Regions from separate parts of the Exiguobacterium sp. 9-2 genome, predicted to be linked through region 3. Evidence: riboswitches for the same ligand, from Rfam matches in the RefSeq annotation. Region 3 holds a riboswitch; each other region holds the start of a gene.
What was found. A riboswitch is a leader RNA that binds a small molecule or an ion and turns the genes downstream of it on or off. The one in region 3 is predicted to bind S-adenosylmethionine.
Positions count from the first base shown of each region.

Region 1 (5,905 bases), 180 kb from region 3:
TTACCGTGATGCCGCATTGCTCAGTGGGGACGAGACGCTACGCGAAGGCGAAACGACTCCTTTAAAAGGCGGTATTCCTAAAAACATCAAAACACGTCCAGATCGATTGCTCGAAAGTGGTCAACAAGTCGGTAGCCTCAGCGTCATCGCCTCGCCAGGTCATACACCTGGTTCGATTTCTCTTTGGCATGAAGGTAGTCGGATGCTAATCGCCGGAGATGCCTTTCAGACACAAGGGGGACTCGCTGTCTCCGGTGACGTCCGTTGGCAATTTCCGTTCCCAGCACTTGCGACATGGGATCCGGACGTTGCTCTTCGCTCCGCCGACCAATTAACGGAACTGTCTCCGGATATTCTTGCCGTCGGACATGGTCCCCTCATCCTTGGACCAAGTTACGAGATGCGCCAAGCCGTCGATCGATTCACGCAAATCTTACAGACGAAAAAATCGTCACCTTTCAAATAACACACGAAAAAACATCCGCGACGCGTTCCTGACACGTCGCGGATGTTTTTTCGTCCAGTAGTTCAATTCTGTCCTGTAACAGTATATCGATATACACGTGCTTCATAAGGACGTAGTTCATCCGAGATATCTGGATAGTTCGACACAAGCAACTTATCTTGCGATAAAACGAAGGCAGTTTGCATCGGTTCGTCATGCACGTTGAGAACGATCCGCCACACTTCTCCTTCTAGTTCCCGCTCATAGATATAGAGATACGGATCATGAAGGGCTAAGTCGCGATACGTACCATAGACCATGATTGGATGATCCTTTCGCATCTGAATCAATGCTCGGTAGAAGGCAAGTACGGATGATGGATCGGCTTCTGCTTGTGCGACGTTGATGTCCGTGTAATTCGGATTGACCGCTAACCACGGTTTCCCACTCGTAAAGCCTGCCGCATGCGTGCCGTCCCACTGCATCGGCGTGCGGGAGTTATCGCGTGCGAGTAACTGCATTGACGAGAGTACGACCTCCGGATCCTCGCCGCCAGCGACGCGCTCTTCGTATCGATTGCGAAAGGCGACGTCTTGATAGAGCGACGGATCCGAGAAGCGAATCCCCGTCATCCCAATCTCTTCTCCTTGATACACGTATGGAATGCCAGGTAATGTATGCAACATCAAACCGAGTAGTTTCGCACTCTCGACTCGGTATCGTTCACTGCCGAAGCGGGTCACTTGTCGCGTATGATCGTGGTTGTTGAGAAACTGTGAATTGACGCCTAACGGATACAAGACGTCATACCATCGTTTCTGAATTTCCTTGAAACGTAAAAGATCCATCGTCTCCATGTCGTCCGCGATTTCGAAGTGAAACAGTGTCCGAAGTTCTTCACGTTCTTCACTGACATATAACAGACCGTCTTCTGGACCGACGAACGGAATCTCACCGACCGTGAACAAGTCTTTCCCGGCAAGGACGTTCGCATGCATTTCCTGAAGGAAGTCGTGCACACCTGGTTGATTTCCGAGATACGATAGATCAAACGGATTGACGACATCCTCAAGTGAACGTTTTTTGATCAAGTTGATGACGTCCATTCGGAAACCGTCAATCCCTTGAGCGATCCACCAGTTCATCATGTCGTAGATCGCTTGCCGGACAGCCGGTTGTTCCCAGTTCAAATCGGGTTGTTCTTTCGCAAAAGAATGGAAATAATATTGTTCGCGCTCTTCACTCCACGTCCAAGGGCTCGGCGCAAAGTACGACCGCCAATTGTTCGGGGGAGTCTCTTTCGTTCCATCTTTCCAGATGTACCAATCATCCTTGTCGTGGATTCGGTCCCGCGACTGACGGAACCAGTCATGCTGGTCACTCGTATGATTGACGACCAAATCAAGAATTATCTTTAAGCCGCGTGCGTGAGCCGCTGTGATCAACTCTTGTAGATCGCCCATCGTCCCCGCCTTGTCCATGATCGTGTAATAATCGGCAATATCATAGCCATTATCGATGTCTGGAGAACGGTAACATGGATTTAACCAGACGATATCGACACCAAGCGATGCGATGTAATCTAGCTTGTCGATGACACCTCGCAAATCACCGATGCCGTCCCCATTCGAATCCTTAAAACTGCGCCAATAGACTTGATAGACGACTGCTTCTTTCCAGCTAGCTCGCTTCATCTCCTCACTCCTCTCCCTACTCTCTATTCCCGCTCCACATATCTGTACCTGTTTATTGGACGATTTTTTTGAATTTCAAAAAAGTTCTTTTCTTTTGACTGAATATTCGTTATCCTTGACGACAATACTACGAAGGAGGCACACATCCATGAAACATTTCGCTCCATCCATCGCCATCGATCGGCTTCCTGCTCCCGTTTTCGCTGAACTTGCGAACCGGATCGGCGCTGTGAAAGCTGCCGGACATGATGTCATCACCCTTGGTCAAGGAACACCCGATCAAACGACGCCCGTACATATTCTCGACGCCTTGAAACAGGCGATCGATGAGCCAACAAACCTTCAATATCCACCATTTCGTGGACATGATTTTCTAAAGCAAGCCGTCGCGAGCTTTTATACGAACGAATTCGGCGTCACGATCGATCCGGCAACCGAGGTCGCAATTCTTCTCGGTAGTAAAGCCGGAATCGTCGCCTTACCACAAACGATCGTCAATCCTGGAGAAGGTGTCATCGTCCCGGATCCGGGGTACCCGGATTACCTGTCTGGAGCAGCACTTGCTGGTGCTTATCCGATTACGCTTCCACTGCTTGAGAAAAATAACTTCCTGCCGGATTACGATTTACTTGATACGACAGATGTCGAGCGCGCCCGGATGTTGTTCCTCAATTACCCGAGTAATCCGACAGGTGCGACAGCGACAGCAGAAGCCTTCGAACAGACAGTTGCCTTCGCGGATGCCCATGATATTTGTGTCGTCCATGATTTAGCCTACGGTGGCATCAGCTTTGATGGTCCCACACGAAGCTTCTTGCAGACAGAAGGGGCGAAAGATGTCGGAATCGAGTTGTTCTCACTCTCGAAACGCTTCAACATGTCTGGCTTCCGAATCGCTTTCGCGATCGGAAATCCGTCCGTCATCTCAAGCATCGAGACGTATCAGGAACATCTCTACGTCAGTGCCTTCACACCGATCCAACATGCAGCGACCGTTGCCCTGACGAGTGACCAAACATGTGTCCGTGAGTTAAGTAGCTTATATGAAACACGACGCGATGCATTGTTTACGAAACTCGATGCAATCGGTTGGAGCGGACCACGACCGGGCGGTTCCTTCTTCGTCTGGCTCCCCGTGCCGGAAGGATACACGTCCCAAAGCTTCACGGATCATCTGCTTGACGAAGCACACGTCGCCGTGACCCCTGGATCATTCTTTGGTGAATACGGCGAAGGATACGTGCGGATCAGCTTAATTGCTGACGTCGAACGACTAGAGGAGGCCGTCGACCGAATCGGAACGCTCAACCTGTTCCGGACACCTGTTGCGGAATAATTCTGAAAAAACATTTGACAGATGGGAATCATTTCCGTTAAAGTAAATCCCAACAGCATAACTACTTATCGAGAGCGACCGAGGGATTAGGCCCAACGACGTCCGGCAACCACCTATCAGGAACGGTGCCACATCCTACAGAATGGATTCATTCTGAGAGATAAGTTACGAAATCTTACACTTTCGTCGCTTTTTTCTGGTTGCTCTGCTACTAGGAAAAAGCGACTTTTTTTGTATGAGGAGATGAGCAGATGATTGAATTCAAACAGATTACGAAACGGTTCGTCCGAGACCGGACTCCAATTTTTGCATTACGAGATGTCGATTTGACGATTCAAAAAGGAGAAATCTTTGGGATCATCGGTGAATCCGGTGCCGGTAAGAGTACGTTGCTTCGTCTGATCAACGGTCTCGAGCATCCGACACAAGGAACGGTCAAGGTCGACGGTGTCTCACTCGGCGGGATGTCAAAAGCAGATTTGCGTCAACTTCGTTTGCGGACAGGAATGATCTTTCAGCATTTCCAATTGATCCAGTCGCGTAATGTCGCAGATAACATTGCTTTCGCACTGAAGGCTGCTGGCGTCAAACGAGCAGATTTTCCAGAACGGATCCGTGAACTCGTCTCACTCGTCGGACTCGAAGGATTCGAAACGAACTTCCCGAGTCAGTTGAGCGGTGGACAGAAACAGCGCGTTGGGATTGCCCGGGCACTCGCGAATGATCCAACCGTCTTGTTATGTGACGAAGCGACCTCTGCCCTTGATCCGGTCACGACGCTGCAGATTTTGGATTTGTTGAAAGATTTGAATGAACGACTCGGATTGACGATCGTCCTCATCACGCACGAGATCGATGTCGTCAAACAAATTTGCCATCGTGTCGCGGTCATGTCGCAAGGGGAAGTCGTCGAAGTCGCCTCTACATACGATTTGTTCAGTCAAGCCAAACATCCGGTGACACAACATTACGTCGACACGGCACTCCAGATCGAGCTACCGGAACGCATCTTGCAAGCGACACCGGGAAAGATCATCCGCCTGCAGTTCACGGGCGAGAAGACCGGTGAAAGTACGTTGTCGGAAGCCATCCGTCGATACGATATCTCGGTCAGCATCCTGCACGGAAAAGTCGATTACATCCAAGACGTCGCTTTTGGTGTCTTAATCGTCAGCTTGACGGGATCCTCCGATCAAATCTCACCTGCCCTCGACTGGCTTGCGGCGGAACTTCATACACTCGAGGTGATTCAGGATGTGGCTTGATCGTATACAAACGATGTTACCCGAGTTGTTGAAGGCACTTGGTGAGACGGCGTGGATGGTTGGCATTTCACTTGCCTTCGCATTGGTCGTCGGGATTCCACTCGGGATTCTCCTGTTCGTCACCGACCGCGGTTTATTCTTTCAAAACATTGCCATCCGACGTGTCCTTGACTTCGTCGTCAACATCGTCCGGTCCTTGCCGTTCATCATCTTGCTTGTTGCCCTCATTCCATTAACGAAGTTCTTGCTTGATAATACGATTGGTCCGACGGCAGCATCCGTCAGCCTCAGTGTCGCAGCGATTCCGTTTCTCGCGCGCCTCGTCGAAACATCACTCCGTGAAATTCCACCTGGTTTGATTGAAGCAGCGGAAGCGTGCGGAGCGAAACCATTACGGATCATCGTCAGTGTCCTCTTACCGGAAGCACTCCCTGGCATCATTCAGGGCATCACATTAACGACGATCAGTTTGATCGGCTTCTCGGCGATGGCTGGTATCGTCGGCGGCGGAGGTGTCGGTGACCTCGCGATCCGTTTCGGTTACTATCGCTACGATAATCTCATCATGATCGTGACGATCGTTGTCCTCATCGTCATCGTCCAGAGCATTCAAGCACTCGGCAATCAACTAGCGCGAAAAACAGACAAGCGCTAATCATACATATAAAGGGAGAGTTGAATCATGAAAAAACGATATGCCTTTTTAGCGACAGCCTTACTCGGTGCAGGAATCCTCGCAGGATGTGGAGACAGCAGCGCTGATGAAAAAGACAAGACGATCAAGATTGGGGCGACAAGCGGTCCTTATAGCGACATGGTCAAACAAGCGATTCAACCGCAACTCGAAAAGAAAGGCTATAAAGTCGAAATCGTCGAATTCAGCGATTATATCCAACCAAACATCGCACTCGGTAGTGGCAATATCGATGCTAACTTATTCCAACACTCGATTTACCTGAAGACGTTCTCTAAAGAAAAGAAGCTCGACCTTAAAGGACTCATCACTGTCCCGACGGCACCGATGGGACTGTATAGTAAAACGGCGAAGACACTTGACGACGTCAAGACAGGCGCTGAAGTCGCGACACCGAACGATCCAACGAACCAGGCACGCGCGCTGAACCTCTTGGCAGAACAAGGCTGGATCGAACTGAAGCCAGATGTC
Region 1 is NZ_CP142850.1:2,581,723-2,587,627, forward strand. It holds gene VJ374_RS13525 (MBL fold metallo-hydrolase) at 1-466, shown strand, start outside; gene VJ374_RS13530 (alpha-glucosidase) at 529-2,139, opposite strand; gene VJ374_RS13535 (aminotransferase class I/II-fold pyridoxal phosphate-dependent enzyme) at 2,288-3,475, shown strand; SAM riboswitch class I at 3,538-3,642, shown strand; gene VJ374_RS13540 (methionine ABC transporter ATP-binding protein) at 3,727-4,740, shown strand; gene VJ374_RS13545 (methionine ABC transporter permease) at 4,730-5,395, shown strand; gene VJ374_RS13550 (MetQ/NlpA family ABC transporter substrate-binding protein) at 5,423-5,905, shown strand, end outside.
Region 1: another riboswitch for S-adenosylmethionine. It lies ahead of VJ374_RS13540 (methionine ABC transporter ATP-binding protein); the one in region 3 lies ahead of VJ374_RS14400 (methionine ABC transporter ATP-binding protein).

Region 2 (5,905 bases), 370 kb from region 3:
GTATAAAGAGGTTTTTCGTCGATACGATGAGATTTTGGATACAGTTGCGGATAAAGCGCAGTCGCCGGTCATTGAATTCGGAGCAGGCACAGGGAACCTGACACAACGTCTTCTGGCACGTCACGACGCCGTACTCGCCGTCGAACCAAGTCCGGAGATGCGGGCAATCCTGACGGAAAAGATTCCGTCACTTGATGTACAAGACGGTCACTTCCTCTCGTTCGAGGCGAAGGAAGCACGCAGTTTTGTTTCGACGTATGCGTTTCATCATCTAACAGATGAGGAAAAGGGAGAAGCAATCGAACTGATGGCATCACATTTACCGGCAGACGGAAAAATCGTCTACGCGGATACGATGTTCGTCTCAGAAGAGGCACGCCTGCAAACGATCCGTGAAGCACGTGCTCAAGGGTTTGATGCGTTAGCGGAAGATCTCGAACGCGAGTTTTACCCGTTGATTCCAGTCATGGAAGAATTGTTTACATCACGAGGATTCACTGTTAAATTTATACAATACAATCACTTCGTCTGGCTCGTAGAAGCCGAGAAAATGGGGGAATAAATCATGGCACTTCAAAAAATGAACGTCGAAAGCTTTAACCTGGATCATACGAAAGTCAAAGCACCTTACATCCGCGTCGCAGGATATAAAGAAGGTAAAGTGGACCAAGTCGTCAAATACGATATCCGTTTCACACAACCAAACGTTGAGCAAATGCCGATGCGTGCGATGCACACACTCGAGCACTTACTTGCTGAAAACATCCGTAACTACTCGGATGATGTCATCGATGTCTCGCCGATGGGATGCCAAACAGGTTTCTATATGGCGATGATGAACTTCGACTCGGTCGAAAAAATGAGCGAACTCGTTGAGAAGACGTTGAAAGACGTCCTCGCAGCAGAAGAGATTCCAGCGCAAAACGAAGTCCAATGTGGATTTGCGAGCGCACATGACCTCAAAGGAGCGAAGCACTATGCCGAGAAAATGCTTGCCGGTCGTGATGAATGGGACATCGTCTTCGGATGATCGCGAACAACGTCCGCGACCTCGTCGGAAACACACCACTCTACGAGATCACTTCATTCGATTTGCCTGCTGGTACGCGCATTTTGGCGAAGCTCGAATGGATGAACCCTGGGGGCAGCGTCAAAGACCGCCTTGGCATTCAACTCGTTGATGCAGCAATCGAAAACGGACATGTGACACCAGGCGGTACGATCATCGAGCCGACAGCCGGGAATACCGGCATCGGCTTGGCGCTCGCCGCTAAAAAATACGATCTCCAAGTCATCTGTGTCGTTCCGGAAAAATTCAGTCAGGAAAAGCAGACGTTGATGCGGGCACTCGGCGCAACCGTCGTCAACACGCCGACTGAACTCGATATGCAAGGGGCCATCGACCGGGCAAAAGAACTCGGTCAGGAAATTCCGAATAGTTACGTTCCGTTACAATTCGAAAACGAAGAGAACCCAGTCACGTATCAGCGGACACTCGGTCCTGAGCTGATTGCGGACTTACCGCATATCGACTGGTTCGTTGCCGGTTGTGGTTCAGGTGGTACGTTCGCCGGAACAGCGGACTTCTTAAAACAACGTCTCGGTACAAAAGCAGCAATCGTCGAACCGGAAGGCTCCGTCTTGAACGGTGGTCCAGCCGGTCCGCATAAGACAGAAGGTATCGGTACAGCGAAATGGCCAAGCCTCGTTCCGCGTGAACTCGTTGATGAGATTCATACGATTTCTGACCGTGATGCATTTGACGCGGTTCATACACTCGCTGCTCGCGAAGGATTACTCGTCGGTAGCTCAGCAGGGGCAGCGCTCGTTGCTGCGCTTGATATCGCAAAGCGTCACCCCGGCAGTACGATCGTCACCGTCTTCGCAGACAGTGCCGAACGCTATTTAAGCCAACAAATCTTTGAAAAGGTGGACGAAACTCATGCGTAAGAAGACAGCATTGATTCATGGAGGAACAGGTGTCGATCGGGCAACAGGAGCCGTTACACCACCAATCTATCAAACAAGCACATACAAGCAAGATAAAATCGGTCAACTTAAGGACGGATACGAATACTCACGGACAGCGAACCCGACACGGACGAGCATCGAACGATTGATTGCGGATCTTGAAGGCGGCGCACGTGGTTTTGCCTTCGGTTCTGGGATGGCAGCGATTCATGCCGTCTTCCACTTGCTTGAGTCTGGCGACCACATCGTCATGACAGATGATGTCTACGGTGGTACGTTCCGCTTGATGCAACGCGTCTTACCGAAGTTCAACATTCAAGTGACATTCGTCGATACGACGGACCTTGCAGCAACGGAAGCAGCGATCCAAGACAACACGAAGATCGTCTACGTCGAAACACCGACGAACCCGTTGTTGAAAGTAACGGACATCGCAGCGATCGCAACGATCGCCAAACGTCACGATCTTAAACTCGTCGTCGACAACACGTTCGCGACACCATATCATCAACAACCACTCGCGCTCGGTGCAGACATCGTCTTGCACAGTGCGACGAAATACATCGGCGGACACTCGGACGTCGTCGCTGGACTTGTCGTCGTCAAAGATGATGCGCTCGGCGAAGAGATGCACTTCATCCAAAACTCGACAGGCGGCGTGCTTGGACCGCAAGACAGCTTCTTGCTCGTCCGTGGTCTTCGTACACTCGGTATCCGGATGGATGCGATCGAAGAGACAGCCCATGATCTCGTTGCGTTCTTGCAAGCGCAAGACATCGTCTCGAACATCTTCTACCCAGGACTTGCATCGCATCCTGGTCACGACATCCAAGCGAAACAAGCGACTGGATTTGGTGGGATGATCAGCTTTGATGTCGGTTCAGCAGCGAACGCAGAAAAACTCGTCGAGGCGACACATTTCTTCACACTTGCTGAGAGTCTTGGTGCCGTCGAGAGCCTGATTTCCGTTCCGGCACGGATGACGCACGCGTCGATCCCAGCAGAACGTCGCGCAGAACTCGGCATCACGGACGGTCTCGTCCGGATTTCAGTTGGACTTGAGGATGCGGAAGATTTGAAAGAAGACTTAACGCGTGCTTTCACGTTCCTCGAAAAAGTTTCTGAAAAAACTGTTTGACAACAAAAATAACCCCTGCTAATATTCAGAATATATTCTACAAACTTAATACCGAAACTCTTATCGAGAGTGGTGGAGGGACTGGCCCGATGAAACCCGGCAACCGCGGATCTGATCCGAAGTGGTGCTAATTCCAGCAGACAAAAGTCTGGGAGATGAGAGCAAATGGTTTTGTGTACTGAAAAGTGCGCGCGTTTGCTCTAAAACGCGCGCACTTTTTTTATTTTAGGAGGGACAGTTGTGATTCGTTTACAAGACGTAGGAAAGATTTATCGCTCAAAGCGCGGAGCGGTCGAAGCCGTCGCGAATGTCGATCTGACAATCGAGCGCGGTGAAATTTTTGGAATAATCGGTTATTCCGGAGCAGGGAAATCGACCTTGATCCGATTGCTGAATATGCTTGAGGCACCGACGAGTGGTTCGATCCAAATCGATGGTGTCGAAATGACATCGCTGAAACCTAGAGAATTACGGGGCGTCCGCAAGAATGTCTCGATGGTCTTCCAGCACTTCAACTTACTTTGGTCACGAACAGTTGAAGAGAACATCATGTTCCCACTCGAACTTGGTGGCTTTCCGAAGGCACGCCGCAAGGAACGGGTCGCGGAACTGATCCAACTCGTTGGTTTGGATGGACGCGAAAAAGCCTATCCGTCGCAATTATCCGGTGGTCAAAAGCAACGTGTCGGTATCGCTCGGGCACTGGCATCGAACCCGGACGTTCTCTTATGTGACGAGGCAACAAGTGCACTCGATCCGAAAACAACGGACTCGATTCTTGAGTTACTCGTCGACATCAATGAAAAATTGAAACTGACGATCGTCTTGATCACACACGAGATGCACGTCATTCAAAAAATCTGTCACCGGGTCGCCGTCATGGAGGCCGGTAAAATCGTCGAACAAGGACCGGTCGCAGAAGTCTTCCGTCATCCGAAGCAAGCGATGACGAAGGAATTCGTCAAACAATTGACGTCGCCATCGGAAAACGAGTTGACGTTCGCGAAACTCCGCGAACGCTACCCAACCGGAAAAATCGTTCAGTTGACATTCGTCGGATCGACGGCGGAAAGTCCGATCCTCGCGGAAGTCATGAAGGATTCACCCGTCCTGTTCAATATCATCGGCGGAAACGTCGGTCAATCACAGGAAGGGGCGCTCGGTACGCTGTTCATTCAGTTAATCGGGGAAACAGAAGCAACACAAGCGGTCATCACGAAGCTTCAAGCCAGTGATGTTGAAGTGGAGGTGGATCACCGATGATTTCATTCTTTGACAACCTAGACTGGGACATGGTGTGGGAAGCGACAGGCAGTACGATCTATATGACGGCAGTCGCTGGTCTTTCGACATTCGTTCTCGGTTTGATCATTGGTTTATTATTGTTTGCGACAAATGAAGAATTGTTGTTCAAAAATCGGGCGTTTTATTCGATCTTGAGCTTGATCGTTAACGTCTTCCGTTCGATTCCGTTCATCATCTTACTGATCTTATTGATTCCATTTACGAAAGCAGTCGTCGGTTCGTTCCTCGGACCAACAGCAGCATTACCGGCACTGATTTTAGGAGCCGCACCGTTCTACGGTCGGATGGTTGAACTCGCACTTCGCGAAGTCGATAAAGGTGTCATCGAGGCAGCTGAATCGATGGGCGCGACGAAGTTCCAAATCATCTACAAAGTCTTAATCCCAGAAGCATTGCCTGCTATCGTTTCTGGTATCACGGTTACACTCGTTGCACTTGTCGGTTACACGGCAATGGCCGGAGTAGTCGGCGGAGGTGGACTCGGGGACATGGCCTTCATCGAAGGATTCCAGCGTTCTCAAAACGATGTCATCGTCATTGCGACACTCTTAATCTTAGCAATCGTCTTCGTCATCCAAATCATTGGGGACTTACTGATCCGAGCAATCGATAAACGTTAATTCAAATTTTATTCATATTGGAGGAATCATTCATGAAAGTTTGGAAAAAATTCGTAGGTACTGCCGCTGTATCCGTTTTAGCAATCAGTCTTGCTGCTTGTGGCGAAAAATCATCAGGAAGCGACAACAAGACACTCGTCATCGGTGCTTCAAACGTACCGCACGCTGAGATTCTCGAGCACGTTAAAAAGGAATATGAAGCAAAAGGCTACAAACTTGAAATCAAGAAGTTCCAAGATTATGTGCTTCCGAACAAAGCGCTCGCTGAAAAAGAACTCGACGCGAACTACTTCCAGCATGTGCCGTATCTCGAGCAACAAGAGAAAGAAAACAAATCGTATAAGTTTGCGAACGCAGGTGGCGTCCACGTTGAACCACTCGGTATCTATTCGAAGAAATACAAGTCACTCGATAAGTTGCCAAACGGTGCAACGATCTTAACGAGCTCAAACGTCGCGGAACGCGGTCGAGTCTTGACGTTCCTTCAAAACGAAGGATTAATCAAACTCAAAGACGGTAAAACGACAGACGCGCAACTCGGTGACATCGCGGAGAACCCGAAGAAACTCAAGTTCAAGACGAACATCGAAGCATCGCTTCTTCCGCAAGCTTACAAAAACAATGAAGGCGACGCAGTCCTCATCAACACGAACTATGCGATCGATAACGGTTTGAACCCGTTGAAAGACGCGATCGCGTCAGAAGATGAGTCTTCACCATACGTCAACATCATCGTTACACGTGATGGTGATGAAAAAGACAAGCGTGTCACAGCACTTCTTGACGTTCTACACGAAAAGAAAAACCAAGATTGGATTCTCGACAAGTACAAAGGTGCGGTCGTTCCAGTCAGCAAATAAGTTCACCGAAG
Region 2 is NZ_CP142850.1:2,391,927-2,397,831, reverse strand. It holds gene VJ374_RS12590 (class I SAM-dependent methyltransferase) at 1-562, shown strand, start outside; gene VJ374_RS12585 (S-ribosylhomocysteine lyase) at 566-1,030, shown strand; gene VJ374_RS12580 (PLP-dependent cysteine synthase family protein) at 1,027-1,950, shown strand; gene VJ374_RS12575 (bifunctional cystathionine gamma-lyase/homocysteine desulfhydrase) at 1,943-3,109, shown strand; SAM riboswitch class I at 3,167-3,271, shown strand; gene VJ374_RS12570 (methionine ABC transporter ATP-binding protein) at 3,350-4,372, shown strand; gene VJ374_RS12565 (methionine ABC transporter permease) at 4,369-5,034, shown strand; gene VJ374_RS12560 (MetQ/NlpA family ABC transporter substrate-binding protein) at 5,067-5,894, shown strand.
Region 2: another riboswitch for S-adenosylmethionine. It lies ahead of VJ374_RS12570 (methionine ABC transporter ATP-binding protein); the one in region 3 lies ahead of VJ374_RS14400 (methionine ABC transporter ATP-binding protein).

Region 3 (5,905 bases):
GTATTTATGGATTCAACGACTGAGTACAAATTCTTAAGCGGTTCTACTCGTTCTTCGAACGAAACGATCACTTGGGAAGATGGTAACGAGTACCCACTCATCCGTGTGGATGTGTCTTCAGACTCGCACCCATTCTACACAGGTCGTCAAAAGTTCAACGCGGCAGATGGTCGTGTCGATCGCTTCAACAAAAAATACGGCCGCAAGTAATTACTTGCCGGTTCTTAAAAAACAGCCTGCCTCCATTACGGAAGCAGGCTGTTTTTGTATAGGCTGAATTGCGAACGGTACGTAAGGTACGTCTTTAAGACGAACGAGAAAGCAATCCCACCGACGATCCCGATCAAGTACGGCATAGCATCTGGATGTGCCAAGATGTAGTCGACGACTTTATGGAACGAGATATGACGACCAACAAAGTAGCCGGCGCCCAAGAACACACTGACCCAAATCAAAGCACCTGTATACGCGTAACTCGCAAAAATGCGAAACGGCATTTTTGAAACACCTGCAAAAAAGGCAGAGAGTTGGCGAAGACCAGGTATGTAGTAACCGATGATCAAGACCGATTTGCCGTAACGACGAAATCCGGCTTCAGCGGAGAGAATGTGTTTTTCTGAGATGCGCATCTTTGGTCCGACGCGATGTAACAGGGGCATGCCGAGTTTTAAGCCCAGCACGTAGCTAATCGTCATTCCAATGCAACTGCCAGCGTAAGCGGCAAGAATCGTACCGAACAGCGGTAGATTGCCTTGATGCATCCAAAAACCGGACAGGACGAGCAAGGTCTCATCAGGAACCGGCAATCCCACGATACCACCTGCGAGAAGGACGGAAAGACCAAGGGCGCCATATTGGTGCAGAATGTCATGTAAGAGATGATGAATCGGGGACACCTTCTTTCGCGAGAATCTTCTTCTTTAGTGTACAGGAAATGGATGAAGGTTGGAATGAAAGGACAAAAATTCTAGGTAAAGAAAAAATGAATTTTGATTTCCGGAAGTCAACCCTTTTTCTCAATACCGTTTCGAGCTATACTCGTTAAAGTGACTATTTTTAGAGGACGGTGTCGGACGATGATGCATGTAATAAATCAGTACGGCTGGATCGAAGTAATTTGTGGCAGTATGTTTTCCGGGAAATCGGAAGAGTTGATTCGTCGTGTCAGACGGGCACAGTACGGCAAACTGCCCGTTCAAGTATTCAAGCCGGCAATCGATGACCGGTACCATGAAGAGCATGTCGTCTCTCACATCGGAAATTCCGTCGTGGCGATTCCAATGGCGACGAGTCGTGATCTCTATGCAGCAGTAGCGGAAGAAACACAAATTGTCGGAATTGATGAAGTTCAATTCTTTGATGATGAGATCGTTCAAGTCATCGAAGCACTTGCGCAAGACGGAAAACGCGTCATTTGTGCAGGACTCGATCAGGATTTCCGGGCAGAGCCATTTGGCAAGATGCCGGAATTACTGGCGCGCGCAGAATTTGTGACGAAACTTCAGGCGATCTGTCTCTCATGTGGCGATCCGGCTTCCCGTACACAACGTTTGATTGATGGAAAACCAGCGAACTATGATGATCCGATCATTTTAGTCGGCGCTTCAGAATCGTATGAGCCACGGTGTCGCCACTGCCATGAAGTGCCAGGAAAGCCGAAGCCGCTCCAAACGATGCAACACCAAAAAGGATAAACAAAAAAGACGAACCGATGATGGTCGTCCTTTGATGTAACAGCTGTTCGCTTCTAAGTGAAGACGAATAGCTGTTTTTTTTATTATCCCGTTTCCTGTGAGAAACGGCTCGAGCGTTCGATGAAACGAATCGTCTCACGCACGATCAAATCCTGATCATGATCGAGGGTCGCGACGTGGTACGAGTTGAGGAGACAGTAGCTTCGTTTATCATTCGTCCCGATATGCTGATGCAGGTAATCCGAGCTCGACGGCGGAACGACGTGATCGGTCGCCGAGTAAAGAATCAATGTCGGTAGAAGGATCGATCCAAGGCGTCCTTTCGTCTCGTCCATCAAGCGGACGAGTTCGAATGCACAACGACTCGGAACGAGGTCATAGATGATTTCGAAAGCAGACCGTTTGATATCCGGTGCCCCTTCTGGTAAGTACTGTGGACCACCTTCAAACGACAGTGCTTCATAAGACGGAACGGAGAGAGCGGCATTGATCGTAATGATGCCTGAAAATGGAATCCCGTCAGCGGCGAGCGATAGTGCGAGCGTCGCGCCCATCGATTGACCGATGACGAAGACTTGATCGCATGTTTCTTGTAAACGTGCATAGCCGTCTTGCAGGCTCTGCTTCCAACATCGAGCAGTCGATTGTTCGAACTCACGGACGTTCGTCCCGTGACCACGCAAACGTGGAGCATAGACAGTGAATCCTTTAGCAGCAAATGCCTCACCGACGTCCCGAACACTTTGCGGGGTCGCATTAAAACCATGACAGATTAAAATGCCGATCGGTCCACCTTGAAGATAAAATGCTTCAGCACCAGTCAATACAGGATAGTTCATCATTACTATTTTTCCTCCATTCGTGAAAAAAACTCGTCAACGTCACTGCTTGGACGCCCACGAGTTTTTCACCGTATCATCCAAAGCCGCGCTTTGCTGGTCGGAGCACCTTACAGATTGCAGGTTGCCGTGAAGTCATAGAGCCAGGTCTCTCGTTCACTCTTGATAAATATCATATTGGAATTGTCGGATTAATCATTGAAACGATGGTAGCACGACCGAAAATGCCTTGTCAAATCGTTCTGGACGAATCGTGATTTATTCTTTCAGCTAACTCATAACTTATGACTCAATCGATATGCGCCAAATGGATTATTTTTGCAAAGTTGGTTGACTTTTAAAGGTTCGACCCGTAATGTAAAAATTAGTTTTACGACATAAGCAACAACGCAACAACACACATACGAATTTCATACCGCAATACTTATCCAGAGAGGTGGAGGGACTGGCCCTACGAAACCTCGGCAACAGACTCATTATGAGCACTGTGCCAATTCCATCAGACAGATGTCTGAGAGATGAGTGGAGTGGATTCTGCCATTGTGCGGATCCAGGTCTCTTCTTGTTTCTCAAGAAGGGACCTTTTTTGTTGAATGAAGGGGGAAAACGGAATGATTGCATTTCATCAAGTCAAAAAAACGTACGTCACGAAGGATCAGACGATCGCAGCACTCGACGGTGTCGACCTGACGATCGAGAAAGGCGAAATCTTCGGTGTCATCGGCTTTAGCGGTGCCGGGAAAAGTTCATTGCTCCGCTGCGTCAACCTGTTAGAACGACCGACGTCAGGAACAGTGACGGTCGACGGAGAAGATTTAACACAACTATCACCAAAAAAATTACGCCAAGCGAAACAGCGGATCGGGATGATCTTTCAACACTTCAATCTATTGAATGCAAACACGGTCTTTACGAACGTTGCGAAACCACTCGTTCTCGCAGGTGTCAAGAAAGACGAGATTCGTCGCCGGGTGACGGAATTACTCGAATTCGTCGATCTTGCGGACAAGGCGGATCATTACCCGGATCAATTATCCGGCGGACAAAAGCAACGTGTCGGCATCGCCCGGGCACTAGCGACGCAACCATCCGTGCTCTTATGTGACGAAGCGACGTCAGCACTCGATCCTCAGACGACACATCATATTCTCCAGTTATTAAAACGCATCAATGCGGAATACGGGATCACCATTCTCTTGATCACCCATGAGATGGGTGTCATCCGGGAGATTTGTGACCGGGTCGCCGTCATCGAAGCTGGGAAGCTGATCGAGTCAGGAACAGTCTTTGATGTCTTTTCAAATCCGCAGACCGAGACAGCGAAAAACTTCGTCCGCTCCGTCATGCATGATGAAATTCCGGCATCAATTCGTCAGTTGATCGAGTCACGGAATGCGCATCCGATCTATAAGATTCATTTTCTCGGACACCACACCGGACAACCACTCTTGTCGCAAGTCGCAAAACGCTTCGACGTCGATGTCAACATCCTGCACGGTAGCATCACGGAGTTACAGGAAACACCGTTCGGTACATTACTTGTTGAACTGATCGGTGAAACGATCGAAGTAAAACGGGCCTTACAGTACATCGATCAGGCACAGGTGACCGTCGAGGAGGTGCTTGCTGATGCTAGTTAACTACAGTGATATCTGGACAGCATTTTTGCAGACGATGACGATGGTGTCAGTGTCGTTATTATTTTCGACTTTGATCGGTTTACCACTCGGCATCCTGCTCGTCGTCACCCGGAAAGGGGCATTGCTCGAAAACGTCCCGCTGTTCACATTCTTCAACAGTATCGTCAATATCTTCCGTTCAATTCCGTTCATCATCTTACTTGTTGCGATCATCCCGTTGACACGGTTGATCGTCCAGACGTCGATCGGAACCGAAGCCGCAATCGTCCCGCTCGTCTTTTACGCCGCACCGTACATGGCGCGTCTGATCGAGAGCTCGTTACTTGAAGTCGATAAAGGCGTCCTTGAGGCAGCAGAAGCGATGGGGGCGACACCGTTTCAAACGATTTTCCGCTTCCTTCTGCCGGAAGCACTCGGTTCACTAATCCTTAATTTAACGATTGCAACAGTCGGCTTGATCGGGGCGTCGGCGATGGCAGGCGCCATCGGTGGTGGCGGTTTGGGTGACTTAGCAATTACGTACGGTTATCAACGGTTCGACACGAAAGTCATGATCATCACGGTCGGGATTCTCGTTATCTTAGTCCAAGGCTTACAGACGACAGGCAACATCGTCGCACGAAAAATCAGAAGACATTAATCAAGGGAGCGATTCAGCCATGAAAAAAGCAGTAGCGATTGGGGCAACATTAACGACGATTTTATTTGCCGGGTGCTCAGCATCAGGAGAAGAAGAAAAGACGATCAAGCTCGGGGTCAGTGGTTCAGACACTCAAGTGTGGGATTACGTCGCGAAAAAAGCGGAAAAGGAGGGCATCAAAATCGAGCTCGTCAAGTTCTCCGATTATGTCCAGCCGAACATGGCACTGGCTGAGGGTGAGATCGACGCCAATGCCTTCCAGACGATTTCCTACTTCAACGCCTTCAAGAAGGAACATAAGTTGAAGCTGTCGCCGATTGCGACGACCGTCATTGCACCGATGGGCATTTACTCAGATAAATATAAGGACGTCAAAGATATTCCAGTCGGTGGCAAAATCGCTGTTCCGAACGAAGCGACGAACATGGGACGTGCCTTCTTGTTACTACAAGAAGCAGGTTTGATCAAATTACCGGACGACTTCGACGGCAATGGATCGGTCGATAAGATCGTTGAAAATCCGAAGAAACTGAAAATCGTTCCGATCGTCGCTGGACAAACGCCACGCGTCTTACCGGACGTCGCTGCATCGATCATCAATAACGGTATTGCTGTTGACGCAGGACTAAATCCGATCAAGGACTCGATCGTCCATGAGAACGAGACAGCAAAACCATACATCAACATCATCGCGACACGGACGGAAGACAAGAACAAAAAAGAACTGAAAAAGATCGCGTCGCTTTACCAACAAAAAGATGTCGCGGCTTTCATCAAAAAAGAATATAAAGGTAGCTCGATCCCGACGTTCGTTCCACTAAGCGACATCGGCGAATAAATTCTAAAGGAGAGTGGATAGCATGACGACACCAGTACGCACGACATGGGTAGAGACGATTGAACAGGACATCGAACAAAAACGGGAATCGTATCTTGAGACGAGCCACCGGATTCATGCGACGCCGGAAATCGGTAACGAGGAATTCTTTGCTTCGCGACTACATGCAGAGCGTTTGACGGCAGAAGGCTTTACAGTAGAACTCGGCGTCGCAGGGCACGAGACCGCATTCTTCGCGAAGAAGTCAAGCGACC
Region 3 is NZ_CP142850.1:2,764,022-2,769,926, reverse strand. It holds gene VJ374_RS14420 (type B 50S ribosomal protein L31) at 1-210, shown strand, start outside; gene VJ374_RS14415 (DedA family protein) at 246-896, opposite strand; gene VJ374_RS14410 (thymidine kinase) at 1,080-1,694, shown strand; gene VJ374_RS14405 (alpha/beta hydrolase) at 1,778-2,536, opposite strand; SAM riboswitch class I at 2,604-2,705, opposite strand; SAM riboswitch class I at 2,955-3,058, shown strand; gene VJ374_RS14400 (methionine ABC transporter ATP-binding protein) at 3,145-4,173, shown strand; gene VJ374_RS14395 (methionine ABC transporter permease) at 4,163-4,813, shown strand; gene VJ374_RS14390 (MetQ/NlpA family ABC transporter substrate-binding protein) at 4,833-5,651, shown strand; gene VJ374_RS14385 (M20 family metallopeptidase) at 5,674-5,905, shown strand, end outside.